DNA from 3 places in the Pantoea sp. X-Soil-OKNW-713 genome. Region 1 is predicted to be linked to each of the others. Evidence: predicted binding sites of a transcription regulator. Region 1 holds the regulator's gene; each other region holds the start of a gene.
The links. The regulator CRP, encoded in region 1, controls carbon source genes, mostly activating them, when cyclic AMP is high. The targets are predictions, from matches to a motif close to ATGTGANNNNNNTCACAT.

Region 1 (5,389 bases):
TTGTGATTATAATTTCACGTCAGCTCAACAAATAATCCGATGAGGTAGGCAATGGCAGCAGAAAAGCTAGCGGTAACCCGGGAAACGTTCGATAACGTTATTTTGCCTGTTTATGCACCAGCGCAGTTTGTGCCGGTAAAAGGCAAGGGCAGCCGAGTCTGGGATCAACAGGGCAAAGAATATATCGATTTCTCTGGCGGCATCGCGGTGACTGCGCTGGGCCACTGCCATCCGGCGCTGGTGGAGACACTGAAAACCCAGGGGGAAACCCTGTGGCACACCAGCAACGTGTTCACCAATGAACCGGCGTTGCGTCTGGCGAGTAAACTGATTGCCGCGACCTTTGCTGATCGCGTGTTCTTTGGTAACTCCGGTGCCGAAGCTAACGAAGCCGCGTTTAAGCTGGCGCGCTACTACGCCTGCAAAAAACACAGTCCGTTCAAAAGCAAAATCATCGCCTTCCATAATGCTTTCCACGGGCGCACGCTGTTTACCGTATCCGTGGGTGGTCAGCCGAAATACTCCGACGGCTTTGGCCCGAAACCGGCTGATATCGTGCATGTTCCCTTCAACGATCTGGCGGCGGTAAAAGCGGTGATCGACGATCACACTTGCGCCATCGTGGTCGAACCGATTCAGGGCGAAGGCGGTGTGATGCCTGCCACTCCTGAGTTTATGCAGGGCCTGCGTGCCTTGTGTGATGAGCACAACGCGCTGCTGGTGTTGGACGAAGTGCAGAGCGGCATGGGCCGTAGCGGCAAGCTGTTCGCTTACGAACACTACGGCATCACCCCGGATATCATCACCACCGCGAAAGCGCTGGGCGGCGGCTTCCCGGTAAGCGCGATGCTGACCACCAATGAAATCGCCTCGGTGATGGCACCCGGCGTGCATGGCACCACTTACGGCGGCAACCCGCTGGCCTGTGCGATTGCCGAAACGGCGCTCGACATCATCAACACCCCTGACGTGCTGGACGGTGTTGAATCACGCCGTCAGCAGTTTGTGGAAGCCTTGAAAGCGTTGGATAGCAAATTTGACCTGTTCACGGATATTCGTGGCAAAGGTCTGTTGATCGGTGCGGCATTGAAGCCGCAGCATGCCAGCAAAGCGCGTGACATTCTGCATGCCGCTGCTGCCGAAGGACTGATGATCCTGACTGCTGGCAATGATGTGATCCGTTTTGTACCGTCACTGGTGATTGAACCGACCGATATCGAAGAGGGTATGGCGCGGTTCGCAGTGGCTATCGAGAAGGTGCTGGCGGCATAACTCAGTTTTTCACCCGTAGCCCGGTCAGCCAGCGGCCATGATGTGGTCGCTGGCTCCATGCCAGAGAAGAGATGGTGTGCATCACGTTCAGGTGTTGCAGAATGCGCTTCACATGCTGCTCGACAATCGTTACCGCCCCCTCATTGATGTTTTCCGGTGCTTCCAGAATATTGCTGTCGTTACCGGGGCCATCATGCTCCAGCCGCTGCTGACAGCGTTGCAGCGCGATCTCACAGGATTGCAGATACCTTTCCGCCAGCTTAGGCGTCAGCATGGTATGTTCGCGTGCCAGGATAGTCATGGCGTTGATGTGTTCGACAATAAACTGACTGTGCGTCACCCAGAGCCGCATATCTTTCAGGTACTGCGAATTGAAGCCCGGCTCGGTCATCGCCTGATTCAGCGAGTTAAACATGGCGTTATGCGCCTGGTTGACCTTGATGCGCTGATACGCCAGTTTCTCCGGTGACTGCTCCGGTCCGAGCAATAACTGCATCGCTTCCTGATCGGCTTCCAGCGCATCGTGCGCATTCTTACGCAGTAAGCCGCTCTGCCACTGCGGCCACAGCCAAATCATGCCGCCAAAGGCAATCAGACATCCCATCAGCGTATCCATCATGCGTGGCAGCAGGAACTGCGCGCCATTCAGCGACAGCAACTGGAGCGAATACACCGCCGTCACCGTAAAGCCAATCATTGACCAGCCGTAATATTTACGTGTCACCAGATAGCTGGCGAGGGTGATCGCCAGCATAAACAACAGGGTGATGGATTCCGGTACGTCAAAGCGTAACGAGGCGGCAGCAATCAACAGCCCGGCAAAGGTGCCGAGCGCTCGGTGCTGAATTCTTACCCGCGTGGCGCTGTAGCCATTCTGGCTGACGAACATGGTGGTCATCAGAATCCAGTAAGGTTTGGGGATGTTGAAGAACAGCGCCAGCGCGCTACCAAACATCAGCATCACGGCAAAACGTGCAGCGGTGCGTAAGGCGGGGGATTTCAGCGACAGATAGCTGCGCAGCGCCGGAAAAAACGGCAGACGCCGTTGGCGGTCGGCCATCAGATCACGGGTATACAGCGGTTTCTGGGTGCGCAGCACGCGCGCAATGCGGCTGAAGTGATACAGGCAGAAATTCCCCACCGGATTGTCCGGGTGCTGGCGGGCAATTTTTTCCAGCGCACCCAGCTGCTTATCCATTTGAAACCGTTCCGGCAGCTGATGATACAAAATGGCATCGGCCAGCAAGCGCAGACGGGCGGAGATGGTCTTGGCATTCCAGCGAATCACCGCTTCTGCATGGCTCTGCTCCACCAGCTTTTGCACTTCTTCCGGCTGATGCAGGCTGACGGAGATATGTTCCTGCAAATCGAGCGCCACCTGAAAGGCACGCGTCAGGCGTTTGTGGCTGTTATCGCGGCTGGCCGACAGCATATGCATTTGCTGGTAGCAGGTGGTGATCAGATCTACCGCTTTCTGCTGGCGCGCCAGCAACGGCGGCAGCGCTTTCTCCGGGTCGGTCAGCTGCGTCAACAGGGTATATTTGGCATCGCAATAATCCGCCAGCTCACGGTACAGCAGGCTCAGCGACTCGCGCATCGGCTGCTCTTTCCACAGCCAAAACCAGAACCAGTTGAACAACCCATACCACAAGGTCCCGCCGATATAGAGCAGCGGCGGCACCCAGATCGGCATACGTCCCACCAGGCTCAGGGTAAAGATGGAGGCAATCAGCGTGGCAGGCAACAAGCGGCCATGCAACGGGCTGATCTCACCCGTCACGCCCACTAATAACGGCAGCACCAGCAGAATCAGCGGCAGGGGGACGTGATAATCCGTCAGCCACTGGATCAGAAAGCTGCCGGTCGCAAACAGGGAACCACCAATAATCAGGCGTTTAAAAAAGCGTTTATGCGGCGTATCAAGACCGGCGATGTTGCAACAGGCGGGCACTAAGGAGAACAGCAAGCCTTTTTGCAGGTCGCCAAACAGCCAGCCGAGGGCCACGGGCAGGCACAGCACCAGCGTTTGCCGCAGGGCATAGTTCACTTCGGGATGATAGATGATTCGACGCCACATCAGCTCATCGCAGACAAAAACGGCGTGATGCTGCCATCACGCCGTGGGTGAGAAGAAATTAGCGGGTGCCGTAAACGACGATGGTTTTACCATGTGCGGAGATCAGGTTTTGATCTTCCAGCATTTTCAGAATACGGCCAACTGTCTCGCGTGAGCATCCGACGATCTGACCAATTTCCTGACGGGTGATTTTGATCTGCATCCCGTCCGGGTGGGTCATGGCATCGGGCTGTTTGGCCAGATTGAGCAGCGTCTGCGCAATGCGACCGGTCACATCAAGGAAGGCAAGGTTGCCCACTTTTTCTGATGTCACCTGTAGGCGACGCGCCATCTGCGCCGAAAGACGCATTAAAATATCCGGGTTTACCTGAATCAGCTGACGGAATTTTTTGTAGGAAATTTCAGCCACTTCGCAGGCAGTTTTGGCTCGTACCCAGGCACTACGTTCCTGACCTTCTTCAAACAGGCCAAGCTCGCCGATGAAATCCCCCTGATTGAGGTAGGAGAGAATCATCTCTTTGCCTTCTTCATCCTTGATCAGCACCGCAACGGCACCTTTCACGATGTAGTAGAGCGTTTCCGCTTTCTCACCCTGATGAATCAGGGTGCTTTTGGATGGATATTTGTGAATATGGCAATGGGACAGGAACCATTCGAGTGTAGGGTCTGTTTGCGGTTTGCCGAGAACCATTCGCTATTATCCTCTGTTGTAATCGTGCCCAAAACACAGGGGGCAGTTTTCCCTGTCAGGCGGTGAAATCGTAGAGCGCTTCCTGTTAAGGAAAATTATTCGGGTGGACTCTTAAGCCAGGCTTCTGATTCTTCCCGCCTTCGTCTATTGCGACGAAAATATTTTCAGCTCTGTTTGTAGCACAGCTTTTGCTAGCTGTCTTCTGTTGTCTCGCTTCAGCAAAAGGGCGATTAGTCTGGATTGCTGTTTCTCAGGTGAAAGCGTACTCTGGCGGCAAATCAGCCTATTCAGGAGAAAGAATAATGCAGGCACGGGTTAAATGGGTGGAAGGGCTTACCTTTCTCGGAGAATCCTCATCAGGTCACCAGATATTAATGGATGGCAATTCGGGCGACAAAGCACCGAGCCCGATGGAGATGGTGCTGATGGCGGCAGGCGGTTGCAGCGCGATTGACGTCGTGTCGATCCTGCAAAAAGGGCGCAATGATGTGAAGGATTGTGAGGTCAAACTGACCTCGGAACGTCGTGAAGAAGCGCCACGCATTTTCACACATATCAACCTGCATTTTATTGTTACCGGCAAAGCGCTGGGCGATAAAGCGGTGGCGCGAGCGGTTGATCTGTCGGCTGAGAAATATTGCTCGGTGGCGATTATGCTGGGCAAAGGGGTAGAAATCACCCACAGTTACGAGGTTATCGAACTTTAGCACGAACGTAGCGGAGCGATTTATCGTGCGGATTTTTCCCGCAGCGATCTCGGGATCGCGCAATAAATCGCGCCGTTACGGTTATGTTTGATTATTCGATGCGTTTGCCTTCAATCAGTCGCTGCACCAGCGGCGTCATAATCAGCTCCATCGCCAGCCCCATTTTGCCGCCGGGCACCACCAGGGTGTTCATATGCGAGATAAAGGAATCCTGAATCATCGCCAGCAGATAGGGGAAGGCAATACCTTCCAGACCACGGAAATGGATCACCACAAAGCTTTCATCCAGTGATGGAATTTCACGCGCAGCAAACGGGTTAGACGTATCGACGGTAGGTACGCGCTGGAAGTTGATATGGGTGCGTGAGAACTGCGGGGTGATGAAGTTGATGTAATCCTCCATCGAACGCACCACCGAATCCATCACCGCTTCGCGTGAATGGCCGCGCTCGCTGGTGTCGCGAATCAGCTTTTGAATCCACTCAAGGTTGACGATCGGTACCACACCTACCAATAAGTCGACGTGTTCAGCCACGTTGTGCTGCTGCGTCACCACCCCGCCGTGCAAGCCTTCATAAAACAACACATCGGTGTTTTCCGGCAGCGGCTGCCACGGGGTGAAGGTGCCCGGCACCTGATTCC
Region 2 (5,389 bases), 3.8 Mb from region 1:
AATCCTTCACATCGAGATTGAACAATTTGCGCTTGAGGAACATACAGTACCCGCAGAATATAGCGGTGTAAACATCTGGACGGCTAAACATCTCCAGCAAGCGTGGTGACCAGTCTATGTTGGCCCTGATTTGAAGCGCGTGCTGCACAGTTAAGAATACCTGGAGAACAACAAATGACCATTCTGAACCACACACTCGGTTTCCCTCGCGTCGGTTTGCGTCGTGAATTGAAAAAAGCTCAGGAAAGCTACTGGGCAGGTAACAGTTCACAGGAAGAGCTGCTGGCTGTGGGCCGTGAACTGCGCGCGCGCCACTGGCAACAACAGAAAGATGCGGGTGTGGACCTGCTGCCCGTGGGCGACTTCGCCTGGTACGATCACGTACTGACCACCAGCCTGCTGCTGGGCAACGTACCGGCACGTCATCAGAATAAAGCGGGTTCAGTCGATCTCGATACCCTGTTCCGCCTGGGCCGTGGCCGTGCTCCGACCGGTGAACCAGCGGCTGCCGCGGAGATGACCAAATGGTTCAACACCAACTATCACTACATGGTGCCGGAATTCACCCGTGGGCAGCAGTTCAAACTGACCTGGACCCAATTGCTGGACGAAGTGGACGAAGCGCTAGCGCTCGGTCACAACGTCAAACCTGTGCTGCTCGGTCCGGTGACTTACCTGTGGTTGGGTAAAGTGAAGGGTGAACAGTTTGACCGCCTGTCATTGCTGCCAGCGATCCTGCCGGTCTACCAACAGGTGCTGGCTGAACTGAAAAAACGCGGTATCGAATGGGTGCAGATTGATGAACCGGCACTGTCGCTGGAACTGCCAGCGGCGTGGCGCGCGGCGTTTCAACCCGCTTATGACGCGCTACAGGGGGCAACCAAACTGCTGCTGACCACCTACTTCGACAGCATCGGTCAAAACCTGGCAGTGATCAAAGCGCTGCCGGTGCAGGGCCTGCACGTTGACCTGGTGCACGGCAAAGACGATATTCAACAACTCCACCAACAACTGCCTGCCGAATGGCTGCTGTCGGTCGGGGTGATCAACGGTCGCAACGTCTGGCGTGCTGATCTCAGCCGCTGGTTTGAGCGCCTGCAACCGCTGGTGGGGCAACGCCCGCAACTGTGGATTGGCTCCTCTTGCTCCCTGCTGCACAGCCCGATCGACCTGAGCGTGGAAACCCGCCTGGATGATGAAGTCAAAAGCTGGTTCGCCTTCGCCCTGCAAAAATGCGCAGAGCTGGCATTGTTGAGCAAGGCATTGAATAACAATGATGCCCAGTCACTGGAAGCCTGGAGCGCGCCAATCCGAGCCCGTGCCCACTCCAGCCGGGTGCACAATGCCGCCGTGGCGCAGCGTTTGGCCAATATTCAGGCCGCAGATACTGAGCGTCACAGCGCTTACCGTGAACGCGCCAAAGCGCAACGTAACCGCTTCAATCTGCCCGCATGGCCAACCACCACCATTGGTTCATTTCCCCAGACCACAGAAATTCGCGGCCTGCGCCTCGACTTTAAAAAAGGCAACATTGATGGCGGCCACTACCGTACCGGCATCGCTGAACACATCAAACAGGCGATTGTCGAGCAGGAACGCCTCGGTCTGGACGTGCTGGTGCACGGCGAAGCAGAGCGTAACGACATGGTCGAATACTTCGGGGAAAATCTCGATGGCTTCATCTTTACCCAGAACGGTTGGGTACAGAGCTACGGTTCACGCTGCGTCAAACCGCCAGTGATCATCGGTGATGTCAGCCGCCCGGCAGCTATCACCGTGGAGTGGGCGAAATATGCGCAGTCGCTGACCGACAAACCGGTCAAAGGTATGCTTACCGGTCCGGTCACCATCCTGTGCTGGTCGTTCCCGCGCGAAGATGTCAGCCGTGAAACCATTGCTAAACAGATTGCGCTGGCACTGCGCGACGAAGTGGCCGATCTGGAAAAAGCCGGTATCGGCATTATCCAGATTGACGAACCGGCGCTGCGTGAAGGCCTGCCGCTGCATCAATCTGACTGGGCGGCGTACCTCACCTGGGCGGTGGATGCGTTCCGTCTCAACGCCGCTGTGGCGCAGGATGACACCCAGATCCACACCCATATGTGTTATTGCGAGTTCAACGACATCATGGACTCGATTGCCGCCCTGGATGCCGACGTGATCACCATCGAAACCTCACGTTCCGACATGGACCTGCTGGATGCGTTTAAAGAGTTTGAATACCCAAATGAAATCGGCCCAGGTGTGTATGACATCCACTCACCGAACGTACCGAGTGTTGAATGGATGGAGGATTTGCTGCGTAAAGCCGCGCTGAGTATCCCGGAGCAACGTCTGTGGGTGAATCCGGACTGCGGTCTGAAAACCCGAGGTTGGACAGAAACTCGTCAGGCACTGGCGAATATGGTTATCGCGGCGAAGCACCTGCGCGGTGAAACAGCCTGAATGTTGTGTTGACACTTTGGGGCGCGCAAGCGCCCCTTTTTTATTACGCGTCAGGCGTGACGCCATACTGTTGGAACCACGCCAGCATGCGCGTCCAGCCATCTTTTGCGGATTCCGCATGATAGCTCGGACGGTAATCAGCGTTGAAGGCATGACCCGCTTCGGGATAAACCACAATCTCCGCTTTGGCATTGGCGGCGTGCAGCGCCTGGCGCATCTGCTCAACGCTCTCCAGCGGAATCCCCTCATCCTGACCACCGTACAGGCCCAGCACCGGGGCATTCAGATCAACCGCAATATCAATCGGGTGCTTCTGCTGCTTGAGCGTCTTATCACCCACCAGACGACCATACCAGGCGACCGCCGCACGCACCTGCGGATTGTGCGCGGCAAACAGCCAGCTTATGCGGCCGCCCCAGCAGAAACCGGTAATCCCCATACGCCGAATATCGCCGCCGTTGCGGGCGGCCCAATTGGCGACATGGTCGAGGTCGGATAACACCTGTGAGTCCGGCACTTTGCTTACCAACTCTTTGAACAGGGTTGGGATATCGGTGTATTCGCTCGGATCGCCCTCGCGGAAATAGAGTTCCGGTGCCACCGCCAGATAACCCTCCAGCGCCAGACGGCGGCAGATATCCCGGATATGCTCATGCACGCCAAAAATTTCCTGGACTACCAACACCACCGGCAACGTCCCTTGATACTCTTTCGGGCGGGCATAAAACGCGGGCAGATTTTCCCCCTGGCTCGGAACCGAGGTTTCTCCGGCATGGATTGCCTCGCTGTGGGTAAGGATAGTGCTGCTGGCGGTCGGTTGGACGGCGGGAGCAAAGCCACCCGTTGCAGATTTTTGTGCCATATTGTCTTCGGTTTTCATTGTTCTCTCCATGCTGGCAAGTGCGCAATCACGTAACTATAGCCTGGCCGTAGAGGCCGGGCGGGTGTAGGTTTCAGAGGGGATACGCATGAATTCTTCTTCTCTATTAACACCGCCGACTGAACTTACACAGCACCGGATGTAGCAATTCAGAATGGCAGACCGCTGATGTGTGACTTAAATCACGAAAATATTTTCTGTTAATGTAACTTTCATTATTTATAGTGAAATTACTCACATATTTATCGCGTCTGCTGACGTAAAGTGGCGCGCATATCCCTATATCTACCAGGAGTCTGTTATGGCCCAGTCTGACGTTTTCCACCTTGGCATCACCAAAGCCAGCCTGAAAGGAGCCACACTGGCCATCGTTCCCGGTGACCCGGAGCGCGTGAAGAAAATTGCGGCGTTAATGGACAACCCGCAACATCTGGCGTCGCACCGTGAATTCACCACTTATCTGGCTGAACTGGAGGGCAAACCGGTGGTGGTGTGCTCCACCGGCATCGGCGGGCCGTCCACCTCAATTGCGGTCGAAGAACTGGCGCAACTCGGCGTCCGCACCTTCCTGCGCGTGGGCACCACCGGCGCGATTCAGCCGGGCATCAATGTCGGTGACGTGTTGGTCACCACTGCGTCAGTACGCCTGGACGGTGCCAGCCTGCATTTCGCACCGATGGAGTTCCCGGCAGTAGCCGATTTCACCTGCACCACGGCGCTGGTGGCGGCGGCGGAAGCCTGTGGCGCAAAAACCCATATCGGCATCACCGCGTCGTCAGATACCTTCTATCCCGGCCAGGAACGTTACGACACTTTTTCCGGGCGCGTGGTCAGCCGCTTCCAGGGTTCCATGAAAGAGTGGCAGCAGATGGGTGTCCTCAACTATGAGATGGAATCCGCTACACTGTTAACCATGTGCGCCAGCCAGGGGCTGCGAGCCGGTATGGTGGCGGGTGTCATCGTGAACCGTACGCAGAAGGAGATCCCGGATGCGGCGACCATGAAACAAACCGAAAGCGATGCGGTGAAAATTGTCGTTGAAGCTGCGCGCCGGTTAATGTAGCGCGCCCGGCAGCGGGCTAAGGTTCGCTGCCCGTTAAGGATGCGCGCAAGTTCAGCGGATTACTGAGAGTCTTTTATGCGCAAAACTGTTGCTGTTCAACGTCCGGCCTTTATGACCAACCCGGCAGCGATGCAATCCCGTGTCGAAGGTGCGGCCGCGCGCTTCCGTCAGGCGATGGCGGTGGCGGATTATCCCGCCGCCCGCCGCTGCTGTGAAGACGTGCTGCGTGTGATGCCACATAACATGCAGGTGTTAAGTGACTACGCGCTGACTTTGATGCGCACCGGTGATTACAACAAGTCCTACAAAACCTACCTGAAAATCTATCAAGCCTCCGCCGACCAGCGGGCACAGGCGTCTGAGACCTGGCTGGATGGCCTGACTGAAGTGTGCGGCTGGCTCAATAAAGCGGATGAAGTGGCGCGTTACGGGCTGGAATCGTTGCAGCAATCTGATGCGAAGTTCAGTACCGGGCAGAAGCACCCGCTCCCGGCTGAGGCACCACCGGCTTTTGATGCCAGCAAGCCCCAGGAAAATATCATCGCCTTTAGCCTGTATGGCAATCAGCCGCGATATTGCGAAACCCTGATTAAAAACGTTGAGGTAGCACGCGAACTCTACCCGGCCTGGACCTGTCGCGTTTATCTGGATGACAGCGTACCGCAGCATGTCTGGCAACGTTTGCAGCAGCCTGATGTGCAACTGGTCGACATGTCTGAGGAAAAAACGTTGTTCCCGACGTTGTGGCGTTTCCTGGTGATCGACGACCCCAGCGTCAAACGCTTCATCGTACGTGATGCCGACTCACTTCTTTCTGAACGTGAAGTGGCCGCAGTCGATGCCTGGCTGCATTCGCCTTACTGGTTCCATCATATGCGCGACTACTTTACCCACACCGAGTTGCTGCTGGCGGGGATGTGGGGAGGTTGTCATGGCGTATTCAGCCAGGTGGAACAACAGATGCGGGATTTCATCGCTGAGTATCAGGGCAGCGAACGTTT
Region 3 (5,389 bases), 330 kb from region 1:
AGAATGACGGCCAATGCGGTTAACTTTTTCATGAATTCATCCTGTGTGAAGGTCAGAGTTATTTACTGCTTTTGTTATCCACCAGCACTGCCAGCAGAATTACCACTGCTTTTACAATCATTTGATAGTAAGAGGAGACACCTAACAGATTGAGGCCGTTGTTCAGGAAGCCGAGAATCAATGCCCCGATCAACGTCCCCATGATGCGACCTTTACCACCCGCCAGGCTGGTACCGCCCAACACCACAGCGGCGATCGCATCCAGTTCATAACCCGTGCCCGCTGTCGGCTGCGCTGATGAAAGACGCGCTACCTCAATGGTGCCCGCCAGCGCCGCCAACATGCCGCACAGTGAATAGACGATAATTTTGACGCGGTTAACGTTGATACCTGACAAACGCGTGGCCGCTTCATTGCCACCCAGCGCGTAGATATAACGCCCCAGACGTGTGTGATGCAGCATGTACCAGGCCAGCGCGAACACCACCGCCATCAACCATACCGGGGTCGGGATGCCCAGAGGGCGACCAATACCGAACCAGCCAAACAGGTCGGCGTTGTCGCTAAAGCCGGTATTAATTGGGCTGCCGTCGGTGTAAACCATAGTGACGCCACGCAGCAGCAGCATCATCACCAGGGTGGCGATAAACGCCTGCACTTTGCCGCGTGCCACAATGGTGCCAGTGATGCCGCCAATCAAGGCACCCAATGCCAGCGCAGCCGCTACCGCCACCAGCGCATTAACTTCGTGCCCCACAATCGAGGCGGCCACCGCGCCGGTCAACGCCAGCAGCGAGCCAACGGACAGATCGATACCAGAGGTCAGGATCACCAACGTCATTCCCACCGCCATAATGGCGTTGACCGAGGTCTGTTGCAGGATGTTGAACAAGTTGGCGACGGTGAAGAAATTCGGGCTGAGGCTGGCGACCACGGCGATCAGCACAATCAGCGCAATCAGCGATTTTTGCTCCAGCAACCAGGCTTTGCTGAACCAGCGACGGCTGGCGGGTAAGGTTTGGGTACTCATACAACTAACTCCTCGCTGTGTTGCTTACCGACTGCCGCTGCCATCAGGGATTCCTGGGTAGCCTGCTCACGGGTAAATTCGCCACTCAGATGGCCTTCATGCATCACCAGAATGCGATCGCTCATGCCCAGAACTTCCGGCATTTCGGACGACACCAGGATGATGCTCAGCCCATCGGCTTTAAACTGGTTAATTAACTGATAAATCTCTTTTTTTGCCCCAACGTCCACACCGCGCGTCGGTTCATCAAGGATCAAGACATTCGGTCGCGTCATCAGCCCACGGGCAATCGCCACTTTTTGCTGATTACCGCCAGAAAGCAGGCCGATCGGCTGCTCCATCGACGGGGTTTTCACATTGAACAAGCGGATAAAATCGCCCACCGCCAACTGTTCTTCCGCGTGTTTCAGGCTGCCATTACCCCGACTGAAGTAGCGCAGCGCGGTCAGGGACATGTTTTCTTTTACCGACATGCCCAGCACCAGACCGTCGCGTTTGCGGTCTTCGGAGATATAGACGATGCCATTTGCCAGACCATCCTGTGGCGCATGCGTCACCACATCACGACCATCCAGCGTGACTTTTCCGCCGCTACGTGGCAGTGCGCCATATAACAGCTTCATCAGTTCGGTACGCCCCGCGCCCATCAGGCCGGAAACGCCCAGAATTTCGCCTTTACGCAGGTTAAAGCTAACGTCATGCACTCCCGGTCCGCTCAGGTTTTCCACCTGCAAACGCACGGCACCCGGAGCCTGGTCAAGATGCGGGTATTGTTCTTCCAGCTTGCGTCCGACCATCATCTCAATCAGGCTCTCTTCACTCAGCTCGCTGACTGGACGTTCGGCAATAAACTGACCGTCACGGAACACTGTGACGTCATCGCAAATCTCAAAGATCTCTTTCATGCGGTGGGAAATGTAGACAATGCCGCAACCCTGCGCTTTCAACTCATTGATCACGCGGAACAATGACAGAGTTTCGGTATCGGTCAGCGCATCCGTCGGCTCATCCATGATGATGACGCGCGACTGAAAGCTGAGAACCTTGGCGATCTCCACCATCTGCTGGTCGCCAATCGACAAATCGCCCACCAGCTTATGGCTGTTAAAACGCAGGTTCAGACGCGCTAACAGCGCATCCGCCTCGGCATACATCTTTTTCCACTCGATGCGGCCAAAACGGTTCACAAATTCGCGGCCAAGGAAGATGTTCTCCGCCACCGTCAATTGCGGGATCAGGTTAAGTTCCTGATGAATGATGCCAATGCCCGCTTCCTGAGACGCTTTTGGCCCGGAGAACGTGGTTTCTTTACCCAGCCAATGCAGCGATCCGGCATCCATGCTGTAAATACCGGTCAGCACTTTCATCATGGTGGATTTACCGGCACCATTTTCTCCCACCAGCGCCATCACCCGACCAGGCCAGACGGCCAGTGAAGCCCCTTTCAGCGCTTTCACACCGGGAAATGACTTTTCAATCCCTTTGAGTTGCAATAACGGTTGCATAGCGGCCTCAGAAGGTAACGCCCGCGCTCAGGATGACATTCGCATACGGAGAACACTCTCCGCTGCGAATGACCGCCTGACTGCGCTGAGTCTGTTGTTTGAACTGTTCATGACTGGTGTAACGAATAGCGATGGTATTTCCCTGGTGTCGTTGCAAGGCATCGAGCACGGCGAGCAGTGCGCTATGGAGCTGCGGGTTGAACTGCTTGATTTCTTCCGCCATCAGGGCGCTCTCAACCTGCATCTCCTGAGTGACCACCTCAACAACCTGTAAAAACTCGGGCGTACCCGGCGTCAGCGCCAGATCAATACGTTGCGGGCCCACAGGAATGGGTAAACCCGCATCGGCAATCGTCAGCGTATCCGTGTGTCCCAGACGGGCAATCACATGAGAGATTTCAGCGTTTAACAAGCGACCTTTTTTCATTTCTTCCACTCCACAGCGAAACGTTTCGCTGACCGGAGTGTATAAAAAATGCATAGCAACTCAATGGCGGCATCACGGAAATGTGATCGCCATCGAAACGTTTCGCTTGTGCCAGAAAATATTTGAGTTAGGCGCGGATCAAATCAACCTCCGCTGACAACAGCATAAGAATTTTCACAATGAAGAAGAGAAATACCCCACGCAGTCAGAAGAAATTCCCTTCTCATCCTTATGTTAAGTTTTTTCAGAGGTAACGAAATGTGTATTTGTTATGGATTACAACGCAGGAATCGAAGGATCGAAGCTAATGGATTTTAAATTAAAAGCGCTCACCAGCTTGATTACCGTTTCACTGGTGGCCGCCGCTTATGCCAATGAGGGGGACATAACACCCAATTCCGCCACGACAGGCCCTGTCGCCATCACTTCTGCCGATGTTAGTGTTACAAGTTCAGCGGAAGAATCCGTCCTGTATGAACTGGATGCTTCCGCAAGTCAGAATGCGGTCTCTTTCCGTTGGCGAGTAGCAGAAGGAAAGGGTGTCTTCTGGTTGCAGGAAAAACCGGGGGGAGGATGGAGAACCGAGGTTAATCAGGCGAAAGCAACAGCGCTGGTCCCGGCAAACCATATCGGCATTGCAGTTTATGAAGTCAGCGTAACGGACAAAGATGGCAACACCGATACCCGGCAAGTCACCATGACCGCCATTTCCCCGTTGTATTCATCCGTTGAGGAAAATCCGGCTAAACCCACTGAATTTCCCGACTGGGGTGAAGAAAACACTTATATGGCGGGAGATAAGGTCACCTTCGCCGGGATTAAGTACATCGCGACAAAATGGACACAATCTACCCCCGCTAATGGCGCAGGCTGGAAGTTTGCAGATCCAGAGCAGTTGCGGGAATGGAACAAATCAATGTCTTATTCCCGCAAAGATAAAGTCAGCTGGCAGGGAAAAGCCTGGAAAGCGGCGTACTGGACGCAGGGGAATACGCCAGGAGAACATTCCGTCTGGCTGGAATTATAAGCGGGCTGCCGGAGCAGCCCCGCCAGATTATCAGGGGAGTTTTCTGACCTGTTTCACGTCCAGTTCAATGGCGTTGAAATCCTTATCCAACTCACCGGTTAACTCAACGCGATCTTTTGGCGAAATGGTTTGCCCGTCCCAGCGTTTGTGATCGATTTCGACCTTCATGGTGCCGGTATCATCGCGGAACAGATAATCCTCTTTGCCGATTTGCTTATCCAGATAACCACGCACGGTGATCCAGCTATCGTCCTTCATCTCCTCAGCCTGCTTAACCGTCACGACACTGGTGTTACCGGCCTGAAAACCACCGGAGTGACTTTGTACCGCCGGCGCATTCGGGTCAACAAATCCACCCTGCTGTGCCGCCAGCACCGGCATGGAAGCCAGTGCAATGATTGCGAAAAGTGCTGCATGCTTTTTCATATTTTCACCTCTTCTCCATGAATGTGCGGAATACGGGAGCTATTTCAACATAAGGTTCTTAACAGGATCTTAAGGCCGATCAATTTATTAAAATTCGTGAAAATCAGGTCAAATGTCGTGATTTCTCCTGTACATGAACGCTACTGCTTCGTATAACTCCAGGCTAAAGGGAGGAGCATATATGCGGATTTTATTGATTGAAGACGACACCTTGATTGGCGACGGCCTCAAAGTCGGCCTGACCAAACTCGGTTTCAGCGTGGACTGGCTGGTTTCAGGTGAAGCTGGATTTCAGGCGTTGAACTCCGCCCCCTGGGATGCAGTGATTCTGGATTTGTCACTGCCGGAACGAGATGGACTCGATATTCTGCGCCAATGGCGTCAGCAAGGTCAGGATGTACCGGTATTGATCCTCACGGCACGCGATGCGCTCGATCAGCGGGTTCAGGGTTTGCAACTGGGCGCGGATGACTATCTTGGCAAACCTTTTGCCCTGACCGAAGTAGCTGCACGCCTGGAGGCACTGATTCGTCGGCGTCATGGTCAGCTACAGCCGGAGCTGCGTCATGGCAAGGTGGTAATGTCTCCTGCCAGCCACAGCGTACTGGTTGCTGGCGAACCGCTCCCCCTGAAAAGCCGTGAACTGGCGTTGCTGGAACTGTTCCTGCGTAATCCCGGCCGGGTCCTGACACGCAGCCAGCTGGAGGAAAAACTCTATAGCTGGGATGACGATGTCTCCAGCAATGCTGTCGAAGTGCATATCCATCATCTGCGTAAAAAGCTCGGCAGCCAGTTTATCCGTACCGTGCATGGCGTCGGTTATACGTTGGGAGCGGCAGAATGAGTCTGTTCCTGCGGCTCGCCATCGGTTTTATCTTGTTGATCATGCTGTGCTGGGGCAGCGCCAGCCTGAGCGCCTGGCATCAGACACGCGAAACCGTCAATGAACTGTTTGATACCCAGCAAATGCTGTT

Region 2: udp (uridine phosphorylase) is a predicted target of CRP. The motif match lies at 3,548-3,565, and genes of this name have one in related genera.
Region 3: rbsD (D-ribose pyranase) is a predicted target of CRP. The motif match lies at 3,043-3,060, and genes of this name have one in related genera.

Annotation. Positions count from the first base shown of each region.
Region 1 covers NZ_AP035995.1:4,041,990-4,047,378, reverse strand. Annotated here, with positions in the region: gene argD (bifunctional acetylornithine/succinyldiaminopimelate transaminase) at 52-1,272, shown strand; gene AC6I8R_RS18935 (YccS/YhfK family putative transporter) at 1,274-3,349, opposite strand; gene crp (cAMP-activated global transcriptional regulator CRP) at 3,408-4,040, opposite strand; gene AC6I8R_RS18925 (OsmC family protein) at 4,343-4,747, shown strand; gene AC6I8R_RS18920 (phosphoribulokinase) at 4,839-5,389, opposite strand, start outside.
Region 2 covers NZ_AP035995.1:229,227-234,615, forward strand. Annotated here, with positions in the region: gene metE (5-methyltetrahydropteroyltriglutamate--homocysteine S-methyltransferase) at 175-2,445, shown strand; gene AC6I8R_RS01045 (dienelactone hydrolase family protein) at 2,489-3,325, opposite strand; gene udp (uridine phosphorylase) at 3,627-4,388, shown strand; gene AC6I8R_RS01055 (tetratricopeptide repeat protein) at 4,464-5,389, shown strand, end outside.
Region 3 covers NZ_AP035995.1:4,369,498-4,374,886, forward strand. Annotated here, with positions in the region: gene rbsB (ribose ABC transporter substrate-binding protein RbsB) at 1-32, opposite strand, end outside; gene rbsC (ribose ABC transporter permease) at 59-1,030, opposite strand; gene rbsA (ribose ABC transporter ATP-binding protein RbsA) at 1,027-2,535, opposite strand; gene rbsD (D-ribose pyranase) at 2,543-2,962, opposite strand; gene AC6I8R_RS20460 (carbohydrate-binding protein) at 3,234-3,989, shown strand; gene AC6I8R_RS20465 (YgiW/YdeI family stress tolerance OB fold protein) at 4,020-4,415, opposite strand; gene qseB (quorum sensing response regulator transcription factor QseB) at 4,597-5,259, shown strand; gene qseC (quorum sensing histidine kinase QseC) at 5,256-5,389, shown strand, end outside.